2 linked regions of the Arthrobacter crystallopoietes genome follow. Each later gene encodes a partner of the first gene's protein in a complex. Links are inferred from orthologs where the notes say so. Each region holds a gene or a part of one and is shown on either strand. Other genes may lie near its edges. The genes, in order: uvrB and pcrA.

Evidence for each region.
Region 2: the proteins of uvrB (region 1) and pcrA are in contact, whole or in part, in a crystal structure (PDB 7EGT), measured with the Thermus thermophilus proteins. The link is inferred for Arthrobacter crystallopoietes from one-to-one orthologs. Residues at the interface, in WP_096411307.1 of Thermus thermophilus: Glu23, Leu25, Arg26, Asp27, Gly28, Glu29, Arg30, Phe31, Arg55, Glu326, Asp327, Phe328, Glu379, Ser382, Gln383, His398, Gly400, Arg401; in WP_096412145.1 of Thermus thermophilus: His654, Arg656, Phe657, Gln666, Asp668, Glu669, Lys680, Arg681, Leu682, Ser683, Lys685, Tyr686, Ala687.

Annotation. Positions count from the first base shown.
Region 1 is NZ_CP072014.1:3,125,457-3,128,735, forward strand. Bases 67-3,027 are described here. They hold uvrB (excinuclease ABC subunit UvrB), read left to right. Parts: upstream 67-479; coding sequence 480-2,576; downstream 2,577-3,027. Other genes in these bases: J5251_RS14305 (MFS transporter), read right to left, coding at 67-249; J5251_RS14315 (TerC family protein), read left to right, coding at 2,744-3,027. Outside these bases: more of J5251_RS14305, read right to left, coding at 1-66; more of J5251_RS14315, read left to right, coding at 3,028-3,279. UniProt on the Escherichia coli protein: The UvrABC repair system catalyzes the recognition and processing of DNA lesions. A damage recognition complex composed of 2 UvrA and 2 UvrB subunits scans DNA for abnormalities.
Region 2 is NZ_CP072014.1:1,611,304-1,614,712, forward strand. What follows is about bases 50-3,140. They hold pcrA (DNA helicase PcrA), read left to right. Parts: upstream 50-446; coding sequence 447-2,834; downstream 2,835-3,140. Other genes in these bases: J5251_RS07390 (hypothetical protein), read right to left, coding at 50-349; J5251_RS07400 (mechanosensitive ion channel family protein), read left to right, coding at 2,956-3,140. In the rest of the region: more of J5251_RS07390, read right to left, coding at 1-49; more of J5251_RS07400, read left to right, coding at 3,141-3,409. UniProt on the Escherichia coli protein: A helicase with DNA-dependent ATPase activity. Unwinds DNA duplexes with 3'-5' polarity. Translocates on single-stranded DNA with 3'-5' polarity. Initiates unwinding more efficiently from a nicked substrate than double-stranded DNA.

The sequences.
Region 1 (3,279 bases):
GAAGAAGTTGGCGGTGATGTACGTCACCGCTACGGCATAGATGCCGTAGTCGAACCACTCCGTGGCGTTGCCCATCGCCGACGCACCGATAGCGTTCCGGATGGTTTTCCTGCCTTCAGGAGTATCCGTTGTCGGAGCCGCGTATTTTTTCTCGACGCGCTCAGACGGGGCGTTCTGCTGGGAGTTTGCGTCGTCCTGGCCGGGCCTCTGACCCGGCTCCGGCTCAGGGGATCGTTCATCTGTTGGCACGGTCTCTCCATCCAGATCAGTGATCTTTGCAGATCCTCATCTTCTGTTCGGTTCGATTGGCGTCGCTATTAGCTCACAGTATCCACCGGCAGCACACCGACGCCAACCAGTTTCGCAAATTCTCCTTCCCGGATCAGCGGTAGGCGTTGAACAACCTGGTTCCCGGTTCCTGTTCAGCCGGGAGCAATCGCGGACACGCGCTGGCCGCGATTGGGGCTACCGTTAATGTCATGAGTCTTGCGCAGGACATCAACCGAGTTGTAGCTCCCTTCGAAGTAGTCAGTGATTACAAGCCGGCAGGTGACCAGCCCGGAGCCATTAAGGAACTGACCGAGCGGATCCAGGCAGGGGAGAAGGACATTGTCCTGCTTGGTGCCACGGGCACAGGCAAGAGCGCCACGACGGCGTGGCTGATCGAACAAGTCCAGCGGCCCACGCTCGTCATGGTCCAGAACAAGACGCTGGCAGCCCAGCTGGCGAACGAGTTCCGGGAACTGCTGCCAAACAACGCGGTGGAATACTTCGTCTCCTACTACGACTACTACCAGCCGGAAGCGTACGTGCCGCAGACGGACACGTTCATCGAAAAGGACTCCTCCGTGAACGAGGAGGTCGAACGGCTCAGGCATTCGGCGACCAACGCCTTGCTGACCCGCCGTGACGTCGTCGTCGTTGCTACGGTCTCCTGCATCTACGGTCTGGGAACACCCGAGGAATATGTAGCGGGCATGGTGACCCTTCGCCAGGGCGAGGAAATGAACCGTGATGAGCTGCTGCGCAGATTCGTGGCCATGCAGTACGCGCGCAATGACATGGACTTCCACCGGGGCACCTTCCGGGTGCGCGGGGACACGGTGGAGATCATACCGATGTATGAGGAACAGGCCCTGCGCATCGAGTTTTTCGGGGACGAAATCGAGAAGATTTATACGCTGCATCCCCTGACCGGCGAGGTGATCCGCGAGGAAACCGAGATGTATGTCTTTCCAGCCTCGCACTACGTGGCGGGGCCTGAGCGTATGAGCCGGGCGGTAAAGGACATCGAGGATGAGCTGGCGGCCCGGCTGCAGGTACTGGAGTCCCAGAACAAGCTCGTGGAGGCCCAGCGGCTGCGCATGCGCACCACCTACGACCTCGAAATGATGCAGCAGATGGGCTTCTGCAACGGCATTGAAAACTACTCCCGCCACATCGATGGCCGCGGACCTGGCACCGCTCCTCACTGCCTGCTGGACTACTTCCCCGACGACTTCATGCTGGTGATCGACGAGTCCCACGTGACGGTTCCACAGATCGGCGCCATGTACGAAGGCGATATGTCACGCAAGCGCACGCTGGTGGATCACGGTTTCCGGTTGCCCTCGGCGATGGATAACCGGCCGCTGAAGTGGGATGAATTCCTCCAGCGGATAGGCCAGACCGTGTACCTCTCGGCGACGCCCGGGAAATACGAGCTGGGCAAAGCCGACGGGTACGTCCAGCAGATCATCCGTCCCACCGGCCTGGTCGACCCGGAAGTCGTAGTTAAGCCGACCAAGGGCCAGATCGACGACTTGCTGGGCGAGATCAACACCCGGGTGGAGAAGAACGAACGGGTCCTGGTCACCACCTTGACCAAACGGATGGCCGAGGACCTGACCGAATACCTCATGGACCACGGCGTCAAAGTCCAGTACCTGCACTCGGACGTCGATACCCTGCGCCGGGTGGAGCTCCTGCGCGAGCTGCGGATGGGTATCTTCGACGTACTGGTCGGCATTAACCTGCTGCGTGAAGGACTGGACCTGCCCGAAGTCTCCCTGGTCAGCATCCTCGATGCGGACAAGGAAGGGTTCCTGCGCAGCAGTACGTCGCTGATCCAGACCATCGGCCGCGCGGCCCGTAACGTCTCGGGCGAGGTGCACATGTATGCGGACCGGATCACCGATTCCATGGCGCACGCCATCGAGGAGACCAACCGGCGCCGCGAAATCCAGCAGGCCTACAACAAGGAACACGGGGTGGACCCGCAGCCGCTGCGTAAAAGGATTGCGGACATTACCGACCAGCTGGCCCGCGAGGATGCTAATACTGCGGAGTTGCTGAGTGAGTTTGATTACGGCAAGGGCAAGCGAGGATTTTCGGCCGCTAAGCCGAAGGAAAAGATCCGGCAGGATGGCCTGGCAGCTGCTCCAGCGGAGGACCTGACAACGCTGATTGAACAAATGACGGCACAGATGCACGCGGCGGCAGCCGAGCTGCAGTTCGAGCTTGCCGGCCGGTTGCGCGACGAGGTGGCGGATCTGAAGAAGGACCTCCGGCAGATGCTTGCAGCCGGTCACGCCTGACTCCGGAGCGTCCGATCGGGTACACTCGTTGAGGCGTAGGGGAGTATCCCAAGTGCTGTGAACGTCAACACGCCCGGCGAAGTAGCCGGGCCGGGCACAGCGGCCGGCCTCTGGTTGCCGGCGGAGAGACTTGCGGCAACCACTCGTACCCTCGAAAGGCCTTTTTCGTGCTCGAATTACCCCTTTGGTTTGAAGTCGGCACCTTTGTGGTGCTCGGACTTGTTCTGTTGTTCGACCTTCTCTATGTCGTAAAACGCCCGCATGAGCCCTCCATGAAGGAAGCCGGGCTCTGGGTTGCCTTCTACGTGGCGCTTGCCCTGATCTTCGGCGGCATGATGTTCGCCTTCACCGGGCCTGAATTCGGCGGGCAGTTCCTGGCCGGCTGGGTGACGGAATATAGCCTCAGCATCGACAACCTGTTCGTCTTCATCATCATCATGGCGCGCTTCTCCGTGCCGCGTAAGTACCAGCAGGAAGTGTTGATGGTGGGCATCATCATCGCGCTGGTTCTGCGCGGCATCTTCATTCTGCTGGGCGCAGAGTTGGTGGAGAACTTCAGCTGGATCTTCTACATCTTCGGCGCCTTCCTGCTCTGGACCGGCTACAAGCAGGCCAAGGATGACGGCGAAGACGAAGAAGAGGGCGCGGAGAACCCGCTGATCGCCAAGCTGCGCACTGTGGTGCCGATGAGCGAAAAGTACGA
Region 2 (3,409 bases), 1.5 Mb from region 1 along the record:
TGTGCCAGTAATTGTATTGGCCGGCGCCGTCCTCGCCGAAGGCGGTGCGCACGTCCTGCACGTACTCGGTGCTGTAGCCGGTGACCAATGTGTCCGGCATGGCCAGACCGCCGCTCAGCTGCTGGAACTGCGGCATGATCAGGATGAACGAGTACCCGAACAGGAACGCCGATGCCACCGCACCGGCGATGACAATCATGTTGGCATTGCCCGCCGCCTTGGTCGGCGTGCGGCTAGTGCTCGGATTGACGACGCCGGATCCTGGGTTTGTGGAGGAAGGGTCGCCAGTGCGGGCGTCGGCTGCTGCGGGACCGTGCTTGCGGAGGCGCTGCGCGCGGGACTTGGACATATCTCCATTATGGCCCCGGGCGGCGAAGCGCCTCGGAGCTAGGCCGTGGGCGAATCCGGCACCGAGTGTCAGCGGTGGCTAATAGACTGATAGGACCATGGATTTTCTGACTGACCCTGCCTACGATGCTCCTGCCCCTGCCTTGCCTGATGCGCAGGAATTGCTGGCTGGGCTGAACCCGCAGCAGGAAGAGGCAGTCAAGCATGCCGGCTCGCCGCTGCTGATCATTGCCGGTGCCGGGTCCGGAAAGACCCGAGTGCTCAGCCACCGGATCGCCCACCTGCTGGCCACTAAGCGTGCCCGCCCGGGAGAGATTCTCGCCATCACCTTTACCAACAAGGCCGCCGCGGAAATGCGTGAGCGGATCGAGTCGCTGGTGGGGGACCGGGCAAAGAACATGTGGATTTCCACGTTCCACTCCTCCTGCGTGCGGATCCTGCGTCGGGAGGCCAAGAACGTTGGGCTCCATTCGAACTTCTCCATCTATGATTCGGCGGACACACTGCGCCTGATCACCCTGGTGGCCAAGGGCCTGGATCTGGATCCGAAACGCTTTCCGCCGAAGTCCATCCAGCACAAGATCTCCGCGCTGAAGAACGAGCTGATCGACGACGAAGCCTACGCCGCGACGGCGAACTACTCCGATCCGTTCGAGCAGGCTGTGGCTGAGGTCTATAAGGGCTACACGCAGCGTATGCGTCAGGCGAATGCCATGGACTTCGATGATCTGATTGCCCAGGTGGTCTTCATCTTTCAGGCCTTCCCGGCGGTAGCCGATTCGTACCGGCGGCGCTTTCGGCACGTCCTGGTAGACGAGTACCAGGACACCAACCACGCCCAGTATGTATTGGTCCGCGAACTCACCGGCGGGACGGGCGAATCGGAGCAGGACTTCCCGCCCGGCGAACTGACCGTGGTGGGGGACTCGGACCAGTCCATCTACGCCTTCCGTGGTGCAGACGTGCGCAACATCGTGGAGTTCGAAAAGGACTATGCCAACGCACGGACCATCTTGCTGGAGCAGAACTACCGCTCCACGCAGATTATTCTGACGGCTGCCAACGCGGTGATCTCCCGCAACCCCAACCGTCCGGCCAAGAGGCTCTGGACCGCGGAAGGGGACGGCGAACGGATCATCGGCTACGTCGGCGAAAACGAGCACGACGAGGCCCGATTCATCGCCAACGAGATCGACCGGCTGCAGGACGCCGAGAACCTGCGCCCGGGGGACGTGGCTATCTTCTACCGGACCAACGCGCAGTCCCGTTCCATTGAAGACCTCCTGATCCGGGTGGGCCTGCCGTACAAAGTGGTGGGCGGAACGCGCTTTTACGAGCGCAAGGAAATCAAGGACGCCCTGGCCTACCTCCGGGTACTGGTGAACCCGGACGATGTGGTCAACTTGCGGCGGATCCTGAACGAGCCCAAACGCGGCATCGGGGACCGGGCCGAGTACGCGGTGGCCGCGCTCGCCGAGCGGGACCGGCTGTCCTTCATGGAAGCCCTGCGCAAGGCCGATGATGCGCCGGGAATGGCCACCCGCTCCGTCAATGCGGTGGCCGGTTTCGTGAAGCTCATCGATGACCTCACCGAAGTGGCCAACGGATCCGGGGCCTCGGCTGCGCTGGAAGCGGTACTGGAACAGACCGGCTACCTGGCGGCGCTGCGGCAGAGCAATGACCCGCAGGACGAGTCCCGGGTGGAAAACCTGGCCGAACTGGTCGCCGTCGTGCGTGAATACGAACGGGACAATCCGGAGGGAACGCTCGGCAGCTTCCTCGAGCAGGTGGCCCTGGTGGCGGACGCGGACCAGATCCCGGATGCGCCGGACGAGGAAAGCGCGCAGCTGGCCAAGGATCAGGGCGTGGTTACGCTGATGACGCTGCACACGGCCAAGGGGCTGGAATTCCCGGTGGTGTTCCTTACCGGCATGGAGCATGGCGTATTCCCGCACCAACGGTCCATGACGGATCCGAAGGAGCTGGCCGAAGAACGGCGGCTGGCTTATGTGGGGCTGACCCGTGCCCGCAAGCGGCTCTATTTGACCCGTTCCGAATCGCGGAGCATGTGGGGCCAGAGCCAGTACAACCCGGCAAGCCAGTTCATCGAGGAAGTCCCGCCGGAACTCATCGACTGGAAGCGCGAGGGCAGCAAGCGCCCGGCGTTCACCTCCTCCGGCAGCTTCGGCTCCAGCCGCTACAGCGGTTCCCACTGGGGTGCCGGTGCCGGCGGCAACCAGGATGTTTCCTCGCTGCCGGGTTCGGCCCGGTCCATGGCGCCTGCCGCCGTGCGGGCGGGCCGCGTCCAGCCGCAGAAGGAAGTCATCGCGCTGACCGTGGGTGACAAGGTCAGCCACACCAGCTTCGGAAACGGGACCGTGCTCTCGCTTGAAGGCGCTGGGGACAAGACTGTGGCGAAGGTCAAGTTCGACATCGGCGAGAAGCGCCTGCTGCTGCGTTATGCACCGCTGACCAAGTCGGACTAGGGATGATGTGCCGCCGGGGAGGGAAGGCTCCCGCGGCACAACCCGGCGGCACGGCGCAGAATGCCAACGCGGCGGCCATCCGTATTTGGTCACGCTGGCATAACAACATAGCGTTTTTCCCATGGATTTGAATGTGGCGGATGTGGATGTTGCCCAGCTGGGCACCTTGGGATTTTGGATGGATAAACCGCTTCGCGTCGCGGTGATTCTGATCGGCGGTTTCCTGCTGAACCTGCTGGTGCGGATTGTCATCCGACGGATGTCGACGAAGATCGCCAACGGCGAGACAGCGAAGCTGGAGAAACTCGACGCCGACGCGATCGGCAAAAACATCAAGGACCCGCGCTACTGGCTGATGCAGGATTCGCCGATCGCGGCCGTGCGCCGGGCCCAGCGGGCACAGACCATTGGCTCGGTGCTGCGCTCCATCGCCACGGTGGTTATTGGGATCATGACGATCCTGATGGTCATGACCGAACTCGGGTTCGACCTCGGACCGCTGCTGGCCAGTGCTGGTATCGCCGGTGTGGCGATCGGTTTCGGTGCCCAGACCCTGGTGAAGGACTACCTCTCCG